3 regions of the Companilactobacillus sp. genome follow, and region 2 is predicted to be linked to each of the others. Evidence: riboswitches for the same ligand, from Rfam matches in the RefSeq annotation. Region 2 holds a riboswitch; each other region holds the start of a gene.
What was found. Region 2 has a riboswitch for thiamine pyrophosphate ahead of thiM (hydroxyethylthiazole kinase). Riboswitches for the same ligand answer to the same signal wherever they lie in the genome.
Positions count from the first base shown of each region.

Region 1 (3,281 bases), 350 kb from region 2:
AATCGAATATACCGCTGCCGGGATTTTTGGAGTCGTGGTGATTGCTATCTTCGCCGGAATTTTATTCATCACGCCATCATTTATGAGTTTCAGCATCAACAATGGCGGTATCGTCTTCGTCAATGTTATCGTGATTGTTGCCTGCTTGGTTGGAATCTACTTTTTACCAGATACTTACGAACAGATTCTGATTGCCGCAATGCCAGTAATTTTGATCATCACCCTATTGAACATCATCAAAACTTTTGGCTTGCCTTATTACGTTATTAAACAAGTTTCAACGATTGCAATCATCTTATTGATTCTCGGGATCTTCTGGTTTGGCGCCGTCTTTTGGCACTCAACTCAACAAGATAATAAGAAATAAAAAATGGAATACCAGCTGGTATTCCATTTTTTTAACCTTCTAAATTATGCTTGCGTCTTTGATACTCGTCGTCGGTCATATTACCCTTAGCATATTCTTCTTTTAAAATTTCTAAGGCATTCTTTTGTTTAGCTAACTTAGTATGATCGCCACTGAAAAAGTAGACGAACGCAAAGATGATCATTAATACTGCTAGACCGGTGATAAACATTCCACCGCCCATGAAGCCCATTCCAGAACCGAATAAACCTGAACAAAATGTTGAACCCATCATGATTAGACATCTCCTTTTATTGACTTCAAAGTCATTATAATTTGATTATCGAATAACTAAAAATAATTGAATTGTTTAATTCTTTAGCAAAAAGTCAGTCGCGATTTTCACTGCTCTTTGCTGGCTATTGCCAACGGTGTAGACGTGGTCTCCTTGTGGCAACAGATGCAGGGTACTGTTTTGATAGATCTCGTCATATTTTTCAGAAGCACTTGGATCGACAATCTTATCATCAGTCCCATGGATCAGACAAACTGGCCCCTGATACAGCTTTGAAACTTCATAAATCGGCAAGCTCTTGTTTGTACGCAGGTAAAATCCACCAACGACCTTGCTGCCAAAGTCATGCAATTCGTCTGGAACATTGACCGGGTCGTACTTAACTCCCAGTACTTCGCCCTTTTCGGCATCAGATTTAAGCGTTGCTGCTGGTGAGAGCAAAATCAATTTTGCGACCTTATCTGGATAGTAGCCGGCAAACATACTTGCGACGACGCCACCTTGAGAGTGACCGACTAAATAAATATTTTGCACGCCTTCGACTTTTTGGGCGTATTCATAAATTGCTTGAGCATCAGCCAATTCACTCATGACCGTCATATCTTGGAAGCGGCCGTCGCTTTGGCCATGTCCATCAAAGTCGCAACGCAAAGTTGCCATACCTTTGTCTTCGAAACTTTCGGCTAATTGATACAACAAAGTACTAGGGAAATCACCTTTATTGCCCATGAAACCGTGCATTAGAATCACCAAATCAAACTTGTCAGTATCTGGTTTATTAAAAATTCCGCGTAACGTTAATCCGTCTCTAGTTATTTCTACTTTCATTTTTACCATCCTCATGTGATTGTAAGCGTTCTCTATGATTCCATTATAATATGAGAATCAACTTATTAATATCAAACCTAACAAGTTTTTAATAAGTGTGGAAATGTCATGAGATATACAAAATTTATGCTATACTGAAATCACAATTGAATACGAAACATTTGGGGTGCACAAACGCTGAGATTATACCCATTGAACCTGACACGGCCAACACCGGCGAAGGAAAATGTGAAACCATTTTATGGTCTTTTTGTGCCCGTCATTAGATTAATGACAGGCATTTTTTATTGGTCAAGCTCCCCGAATTTTCGATTCAAAATTTTATTAAGGAGTTTCTTATGATCAATTCTTCCAAGACTCAAAAGTTAACTATCCTGGCAATGATGATTGCTTTGGATGTTGTACTTTCTCCAATTTTTCGAATCGAAGGTATGGCACCTATGTCTAGTGTTTTAAACGTCATTGGTGCTGCCATGTTAGGACCTTATTATGTAGCTATCATGGCATTAGTTTGTGCCATTATCCGTATGACGATGATGGGAATCCCACCACTAGCCTTAACCGGTGCCTTCTTTGGAGCCCTATTGGCTGGGATCGGCTATCGCTATACTCATAAGATTTGGGGTGCAATGCTCGGAGAAATCATCGGAACCGGTTTGATTGGTTCATTGGCATCATTCCCTGTCATGGTATGGTTCACTGGCAATTCAAACGGTATGTATTGGTTCTTATATACACCAAGATTCTTTGGTGGTGCAATCTCTGGTTCGATCATTGCGTTTCTAGTTTTGTACAAGTTAAAAGACACGCGTACATTCCTACGTGTTCAATCCTTATTCCAAGAGGCCAAACATGGAAAATTACAGTCGAAATAACTTTTTTACTCAATTTGTTAAAGACAGCTTTCCAATTCAAAATGCAACATTAGTTCACTGCATTACCAACGAGATCACTGAAGAGTCAGTCGCTAATGCCTTGTTATATATCAATGCTAAACCAGTAATGGCTTCTGACACCCGTGAATTTTCAGACTTTTTCAGCCAAACTGATAGCCTATTTTTGAATCTAGGACACATTTCACCAGAACGAGAGGAGACACTTTTTCAAGCTGGAAAAATGGCAGATGAGACCGATACGCCCTTTGTTGTTGATCTAGTGGGAATTGCATCTTCTACAATTAGATACAATTTGGCATTTAAACTATCGGAACTGGCTCCAACGATCATTAAGGGAAATACTTCTGAAATGAGAGCTTTTTGCAACTTAGATAGTGAAGCACGCGGCGTCGATGCCTCAATTGAAGACCAGGCAGATGCTGCAATTGACGAACTGTTGCACGCCATGAAAGGTCTGGCTAGTCGTCATCCAGAAACTACTTTTATTGCTACTGGTGAAACTGATTTGGTCGTTTGCGACGGCAGTTGCTTTGAGCTACATAACGGTGTCCCGGAACTCGACCGTTTTACTGGTACTGGAGATATCGTTGGTGCAATGATGGCAGCCTTGATCAAGAACAATCACGAAGGATTGGCGGCTGGAATCAGTGCCATCAGTTATCTTAATATCTGTGCGGAAAATGCCAGTCAAATCACCGAGGGCTTGGCTGACTTCCGTCAACAAACTCTCAATCAACTATCTCTTTTAATGAACAATGACTATTGGTTTGAAGCAATCAGAGGTGCAGTCCATGCTTGATCTGAGTCTTTATTTAGTCACTGCTCGATACGATTATTCTGATGAAAAATTTTTACGGATCATCAATGAAGCTTGTCGTGCTGGCGTGACAATGGTCCAATTGCGAGAGAAAAATGC
Region 1 covers NZ_JAKVLR010000001.1:1,913,973-1,917,253, reverse strand. Annotated here, with positions in the region: gene LKF16_RS09155 (hypothetical protein) at 1-367, shown strand, start outside; gene LKF16_RS09150 (hypothetical protein) at 399-641, opposite strand; gene LKF16_RS09145 (alpha/beta hydrolase) at 717-1,469, opposite strand; TPP riboswitch at 1,622-1,711, shown strand; gene thiW (energy coupling factor transporter S component ThiW) at 1,811-2,344, shown strand; gene LKF16_RS09135 (hydroxyethylthiazole kinase) at 2,322-3,164, shown strand; gene thiE (thiamine phosphate synthase) at 3,157-3,281, shown strand, end outside.
Region 1: linked by a shared signal. The riboswitch ahead of thiW (energy coupling factor transporter S component ThiW) and the one ahead of thiM (hydroxyethylthiazole kinase) in region 2 are both predicted to bind thiamine pyrophosphate.

Region 2 (3,281 bases):
CACTAATAATGGTGGTATGACTTGTCACGCAGCTATCGTTTCTCGTGAAATGCAGATTCCATGTATCGTTGGTACTGAAAGTCGTGGTGCCACAGCTACAGACGTATTCAAGACTGGCGATGTAGTTACAGTTGATGCTAAAAATGGTGTAGTTTACGAAGGTAAAGTTTCTTCAATGCTTAAAAAAGCTGCTCCAGAACAAGCAGGCGGCCAAGTTGTGGCTGCTGAAACATTTGCTCCAACAGCCACACGTGTCATGATGAACTTAGGTGACCCTGACTTGGCAGAGAAGTACTCGACATTGCCAGCAGACGGTATTGGTCTAATGCGTGAGGAATTCTTGTGGACAACATTTATCCATGAACACCCACTATATCTCATTGACCAAGGCCATCCTGAAAAAGTTGTCGACATGCTATCGGCAGGTATTTCTAAGGTTGCTCGTGCAATGGCCCCTCGTCCAATGGTATTACGTCTTTCAGACTTCAAGTCAAGCGAATATCGTAATCTAAAAGGTGGAGACAAGTATGAACCAGAAGAACCAGCTGACTTATTAGGTTGGCGTGGCGCTTCACGTTACTACGATCCAAAATATATCAATGCCTTCAAGCTTGAATTGGAAGCTGTTAAAAAAGTTCGTGAAGAATACGGTTTGAAGAATTTGAACATTATGATTCCATTCGTCAGAACTGTTGAAGAAGCTAGAAAAGTTACAACAATTATTAAAGATCAAGGCTTAGTTCGTGGTCCTGACTTCAAGATCTACATGATGGCTGAAATTCCATCAAACATCATCCTGGCTGATCAATTTAACCAATATGTTGATGGCTACTCAATTGGTTCAAATGACCTTGCAATGTTGATCCTTGGATGCGATCGTAACAATGATACAGTTTCACCATTGTTTGACGAACGTAACTTAGCAGTTAAACGTGCAATCCGTCACTTGATCAAGGCAGCTCACAAAGATGGCAAGACAGTCTCAATTTGTGGTCAAGCTCCTTCAGAATATCCAGAATTTACAGACTTCTTGATCAGAAGCGGTATCGACTACGTTTCAGTTAACCCAGATATGGTTAAGGAAACAAAACGCAATGTCGCACACTTTGAACAACGTATCATGTTGGACAAGGCAACTGGCAGGGGTTTGCAAGATCCAACTGACTATGAATGGTAGTCAAATATTAATGTAAAAAATCGAGAGAACTGACTAGTCAAAGTTGGCTCTCTTTGATTTTTTACAGCTCGGGTTGGTTGATATGTATATCGCTACAAATATTTTTGACCATATGCTAGACTTAAATTAAACCAAATAAGCACTAGGGGTGTTTCCAAAGAAACTGAGATAGGCTATACCTGATCCCTTTGAACCTGTAAGTTAATGCTTGCGTAGGAAAGTGCGATAATCTGGGCAAACGTAAGCCACGATTCTAAATCCTACGATTAGAACCGTGGCTTTTTCTATAATCTGGAGGAAAAACATGCAAATCGATTTATTACAAAAGGTAAGAACTGATAATCCAATGGTGTTAAATATCGCAAACTCAGTAACTCAAGGCGACGTTGCAAATGCAATCAGCGCCATTGGTGCATCTCCATTAATGACTAACTATGACCAAGAATTGAAGACTTTGGCACAATTTGCCAACGGGATCTGTATCAATATTGGGACGTTAGACCAACGTCAAAACGAACTCAGCAAGTCGTTGCTCAAGTTAGCCAATGATTTTAACAAACCAGTTGTCCTTGATCCCGTGGGAATTGGAGCCGTACCTGAACGTTTGAACTTTGTTGAAGAACTATTTCAAGCTGGTAAACCCACGATCATTCGTGGAAATGCTGGAGAAGTTGCTAGTTTAGTGGGTGCATCGTGGTCTGCTAAGGGAATTGATTCGATCGATGATGGACAAAGCCAATCAGTTGATGAGATCGCTAAAGACTGTGCCAAAAAGTTCTCTTGCGTTACAGTCGTAACTGGTGTGACTGACACGATTGCTACAGATACCTCAATTGCCCATGTCTACAACGGCCACAAGATGTTTACGACTCGAGTGGGAACTGGTGACATGCTATCCAGCATAATTGCGGTATTTGCTGGTGTCTCTGATAATGATTACTTTGAAGCTGCCAAGATGGCTAGTCTGGTATTTAGTCTTTCTGGTGAATTAGTAATGAAGGAAAGTCCTAACATTGGACCATCAGAATTTGGCGGACGTTTGCTCGACCAACTTTATAACATTACAGTTGAAGATGTGAAGAAATGGGGTAAATACGATGAATGATATAAATAGTTTTCCTCAGACGCTAACGATTGCTGGAACTGACAGTGGTGGTGGTGCCGGAATCATGGCAGATATGAAAACGATGCAAGAATGTGGTGTTTTTTCAACGGCTGTCGTAGTTGCAGTTACCGCTCAAAACACAATTGGCGTGCAAGATTTTCAAGCATTATCTCCAAAGATGATCAACGAGCAGTTTGACTCGATCCATGACGACTTTGAGATCAAAGCTTGCAAGACAGGGATGCTCGCAGATGCAGAGCACGTGGAATTAGTGTATAACAACTTGAACAAATATGATTTTGGCCCATTTGTGCTTGATCCAGTTATGATTGCTAAAGGTGGAGCCCAGCTGATTTCTGATGAGGGAATCGATCTGATCAAAACTAAATTGATCAAATTAGCAACGCTCGTAACGCCCAATATGCCTGAAGCTGAGGCTTTGATTGGTTCAAAGATCGAAAGCCAAAGCGGTATGCTAGTTGCTGCCAAGAAAATTCAGAAGCTTGGTGCCAAGAACGTCTTGATCAAAGGAGGTCATGGCGATTCTGAAATGGTTAGAGATATCGTCTTGCTTGAAAATGGCGACAGTTTTTGGATGAATTCCAAACGAGTGCACACAGTTAGAACTCACGGAACTGGCGATACAATTTCTTCAGCCATTGTGTCACGCTTGGCACTAGGCGATTCGATGAAGGATGCCATTTTATTTGGTAAAGATTTTGTCGAGGCAGCTATCAAAAATACTATTCAAGTGGGACATGGTCATGGTCCATTAAATCATTGGGCTTATAATAAGGAGCACGATAAAGATGAAGTTTGATCCAGATATGTTGAAGGCTTATTTTGTCTGTGGAAGTCAGGACTTAATAGGTCAGGATTTTGAAAAGCTATTAGAACAGTGTATTGAAAGTGGCATCACGGCGTTTCAATACCGAGATAAAGGAAACTCAAAATTGACTGATGCTCAAAGATTAGACCTTGGTAGAAGTTTGCAGGAGA
Region 2 covers NZ_JAKVLR010000001.1:2,268,100-2,271,380, forward strand. Annotated here, with positions in the region: gene ppsA (phosphoenolpyruvate synthase) at 1-1,177, shown strand, start outside; TPP riboswitch at 1,312-1,413, shown strand; gene thiM (hydroxyethylthiazole kinase) at 1,482-2,282, shown strand; gene thiD (bifunctional hydroxymethylpyrimidine kinase/phosphomethylpyrimidine kinase) at 2,275-3,102, shown strand; gene thiE (thiamine phosphate synthase) at 3,092-3,281, shown strand, end outside.

Region 3 (3,281 bases), 940 kb from region 2:
GATTTTGAAGCCGTCTCTGTTGTTGATCCTTTAGCGCCAAACGCCCAAGAAATTTGGAAAACGATGAACGTTAATGTTAACTTTTTCAAACTTCATGATGATTACCAGACTTGGTCAAAACCACCGATTTCGCTGTTAACCGCGAATCATACTTTTCCAAATGGCAATTTTCTTACAACAACTGAACGACAATCATTGGCAAAAAAGTTGATTGCCGATCATAAATATATAATCGAATTAGATACCGATGGAACTTTTAACTTTGAAGACCATCCCTCAGATAGTTTAATGACCTACGCACCAGAAAATAGTTTTTACTATAGTAATTACGACGATACTTTGGGCAGTTCACTCTGCATTGGATTTTTGGTGATTCCAACGAAATTTCAAAGTAAGTTTCAAAGACTCTATCAATCGTTTCCCAGCCGTGTTTCTCAATGGCAACAACGCATCATTGCAAATATGATGGCTGACGGCAGTCTGACTGCATATTTACGAAAGTTGGAAAACGTTTATAACCAAAGAAGAAAAGTCTTGATGACTAGTTTGAAGATGGCTTTTGGGGAAAAAATCAATTTCATCGGTAGCAATCGCGGTACCTTCATTGTGTCAAAATTAGACACTGACAAATCGGTCAAAATGCTCTGCCAGATTGCCAAAGAACATCATATTATCGTGGGCGATGTTGATCGTTCATGGCAAAAAGGACCCTTGCCGTATAAAATAATCGTATTTAGTATCCGACAAGTACGGATTGATGAAATTAAAATTGGAATTAGAAAGCTTTCTAAATTATGGAATCTCTAGTCGACAAGCAATAGATTAACAAAAACAATTGAGGAATAAGGACCCAATTAAATAATTTCATAGGACCCAAAAAGAGGATATCTGTTTTTCAGATATCCTCTTTTAATATTGTTAAATAAACTTCCAATCCCTTTGATAATAAGCTTGGTCCCAGAAATGCCATTCAAGTTCACAGCTCTTCAAAAATCTTTCTTCAACTTCTTGAAGTCGTTGATCTGAATAGTTCTCAGCTTCTGAGTCGATGATTGAAAATAGTTGGTCGCTTAAATCTCTGTCGCCAGTATCTTCTGTCGAATAAAAGTCTATCCAGGATTTAAATGGGTTGCTTTCAGTCGTCTTTAAGTCCTTGAATGCATCCCCAATTTTGGCATAGGTCCAAGGACACGGCAGAATCGAAGCGACCACATCGATCAAATCGCCAGTCCGAACGGCATTGTACATATGCTCATTATATAGGTAGGTCATTGGTGCCTGTTTTTCATGCTGCAACGTTTCGTATTCCACGCCAGCAATCTTGCAAAAATCAATATGAGCTTCGATCTCGCTATTCAAGGTGAACTCAATTTGTTGAGTAAACAAAGCAATCTGCTTACGGTCATTACACTTTTGAATTGCGGCTGCATAGACTTTCATAAAAGCATTTAAATAGTTATAATCTTGACCAACATAAAAGGTCAACGCATCATTAGGCACATTACCCTCACCGATTCCTTTTACGAATGGATGAACCATAATTGCATCTAAGATTGGTTGACCTTTTTTCATTAATTGTTCAGAAAATTTCATTAATACACACTCCTACTGACCTATTTTTTCACATACGACCAGTGAGGATAATCATCACTTTCCTACGTTGGTATTGACCAAATCAGGTTCAAAGGGATTGGCAAAAGTCATCTCAGCAGTATACTGCACCCCTAGTGATCGTATTCGAATGATTTAATTTTAGCATGACTAAGCTTGTTTAGCAGCATACGCATCAGGATTGATTTCTCTGTATGAATAATCAAAAGTAATTGGGTCATCGTCAGATTGAAGTTCTTTGGCGATATCTTCGCCAAATTTTGACATTTCGATCATCATGCCACGTAATTCTTGACCATATTCTGTTAATGAATAAACCACTTTAGGTGGAACTGTTCCGAAACTAGTCCGTTCCACAATTTGATCATCTTCTAATTGTTTGAGTTGTTCGGACATAACCTTTTTAGAAATTTCGGTATTATTTACTTCGCACTCGTATCGCAATAATTCGTTGTATCGCCTTTCCTTGAGACCTAATGCACAAATTATTGATGGTTTCCATTTCCCATCAATAATTTTCAAAACTAAGTTTATGCCCATGTGGTAATTATTTTTATTATCCATATTCCCATGTCCTCACAAAATCTACTTTAAAGTAACTAGTCTACAAAAAAGTGCCTTCTATAAAAATGTAACCCTTAACATTATACTAATTTTGTAAAAGATATCACAAACAAAAGGGGTTTACAAATATGACCGAATATAAATTTTTACAACCTTATACTTTCAAAAATGGAGCTAAAATCAAGAATCGTGTCGTTATTCCACCAATGACAGAACAATCAAGCTTAGAAGATGGAACTGTCTCTCGCGATGAATTGTACTACATGGGGATGCGTTCTGGTGGCGTTGGCATGTTCATCAGTCCGGTAGCATTTGTTACTGATAATGGTAAAGGATTCGAGGGTGAACTTTCTGCAGCGCATGACCACTTCATCCCTAGCCTTACAAAACTAGCCGATACCATGAAGAAAAATGGTACTAAGGCAATCTTACAAATCTTTGATGCAGGTAGAATGTCTAACACGGCAATCCTACGTGGAACTCAACCAGTCAGTGCCAGTGCGGTAGCTGCTCCTCGTGAAGGTTACGAAGTTCCTCGCGAATTATCAAGCGATGAGATTGAAAATATCGTAAAAGATTTCGGTGAAGCAACTCGGCGTGCTATTCAAGCAGGATTTGATGGTGTAGAAATACACGGTGCAAATACATACTTGATTCAACAATTCTTCTCACCACATTCCAACAAACGTACTGACAAATGGGGAGGAGATGTCAACAAACGTATGACTTTTGGTTTAGAAGTTATTAAGTCGGTGAAAGCTGCCGTTGATAAATACGCCAATAAAGATTTTATTGTTGGTTACCGTATATCTCCTGAAGAAATCGAAAACCCTGGAATTCGAATCGATGACACACTTCAATTTATTGATAAGTTAGCAGATCAACCAATCGACTACTTACATATTTCAATGGGTAATGCTTGGAGAGCTTCACTAAATGATTCTTCTGACACAACTCCAACAATTCTCCGTATTAAAGAAAAAGTCAACGGACGTTTACCTTTGATCTCAGTGGGTTCAGTGAATACCCCAGCAGATGCTGAAAAAGTGATGGATGCCGGCATTGATTTCGTTGCTATAGGACGTGAATACTTACGTGAACCTAAG
Region 3 covers NZ_JAKVLR010000001.1:1,331,765-1,335,045, forward strand. Annotated here, with positions in the region: gene LKF16_RS06520 (aminotransferase class I/II-fold pyridoxal phosphate-dependent enzyme) at 1-807, shown strand, start outside; gene tenA (thiaminase II) at 919-1,593, opposite strand; TPP riboswitch at 1,636-1,736, opposite strand; gene LKF16_RS06530 (winged helix-turn-helix transcriptional regulator) at 1,762-2,175, opposite strand; gene LKF16_RS06535 (NADH-dependent flavin oxidoreductase) at 2,304-3,281, shown strand, end outside.
Region 3: linked by a shared signal. The riboswitch ahead of tenA (thiaminase II) and the one ahead of thiM (hydroxyethylthiazole kinase) in region 2 are both predicted to bind thiamine pyrophosphate.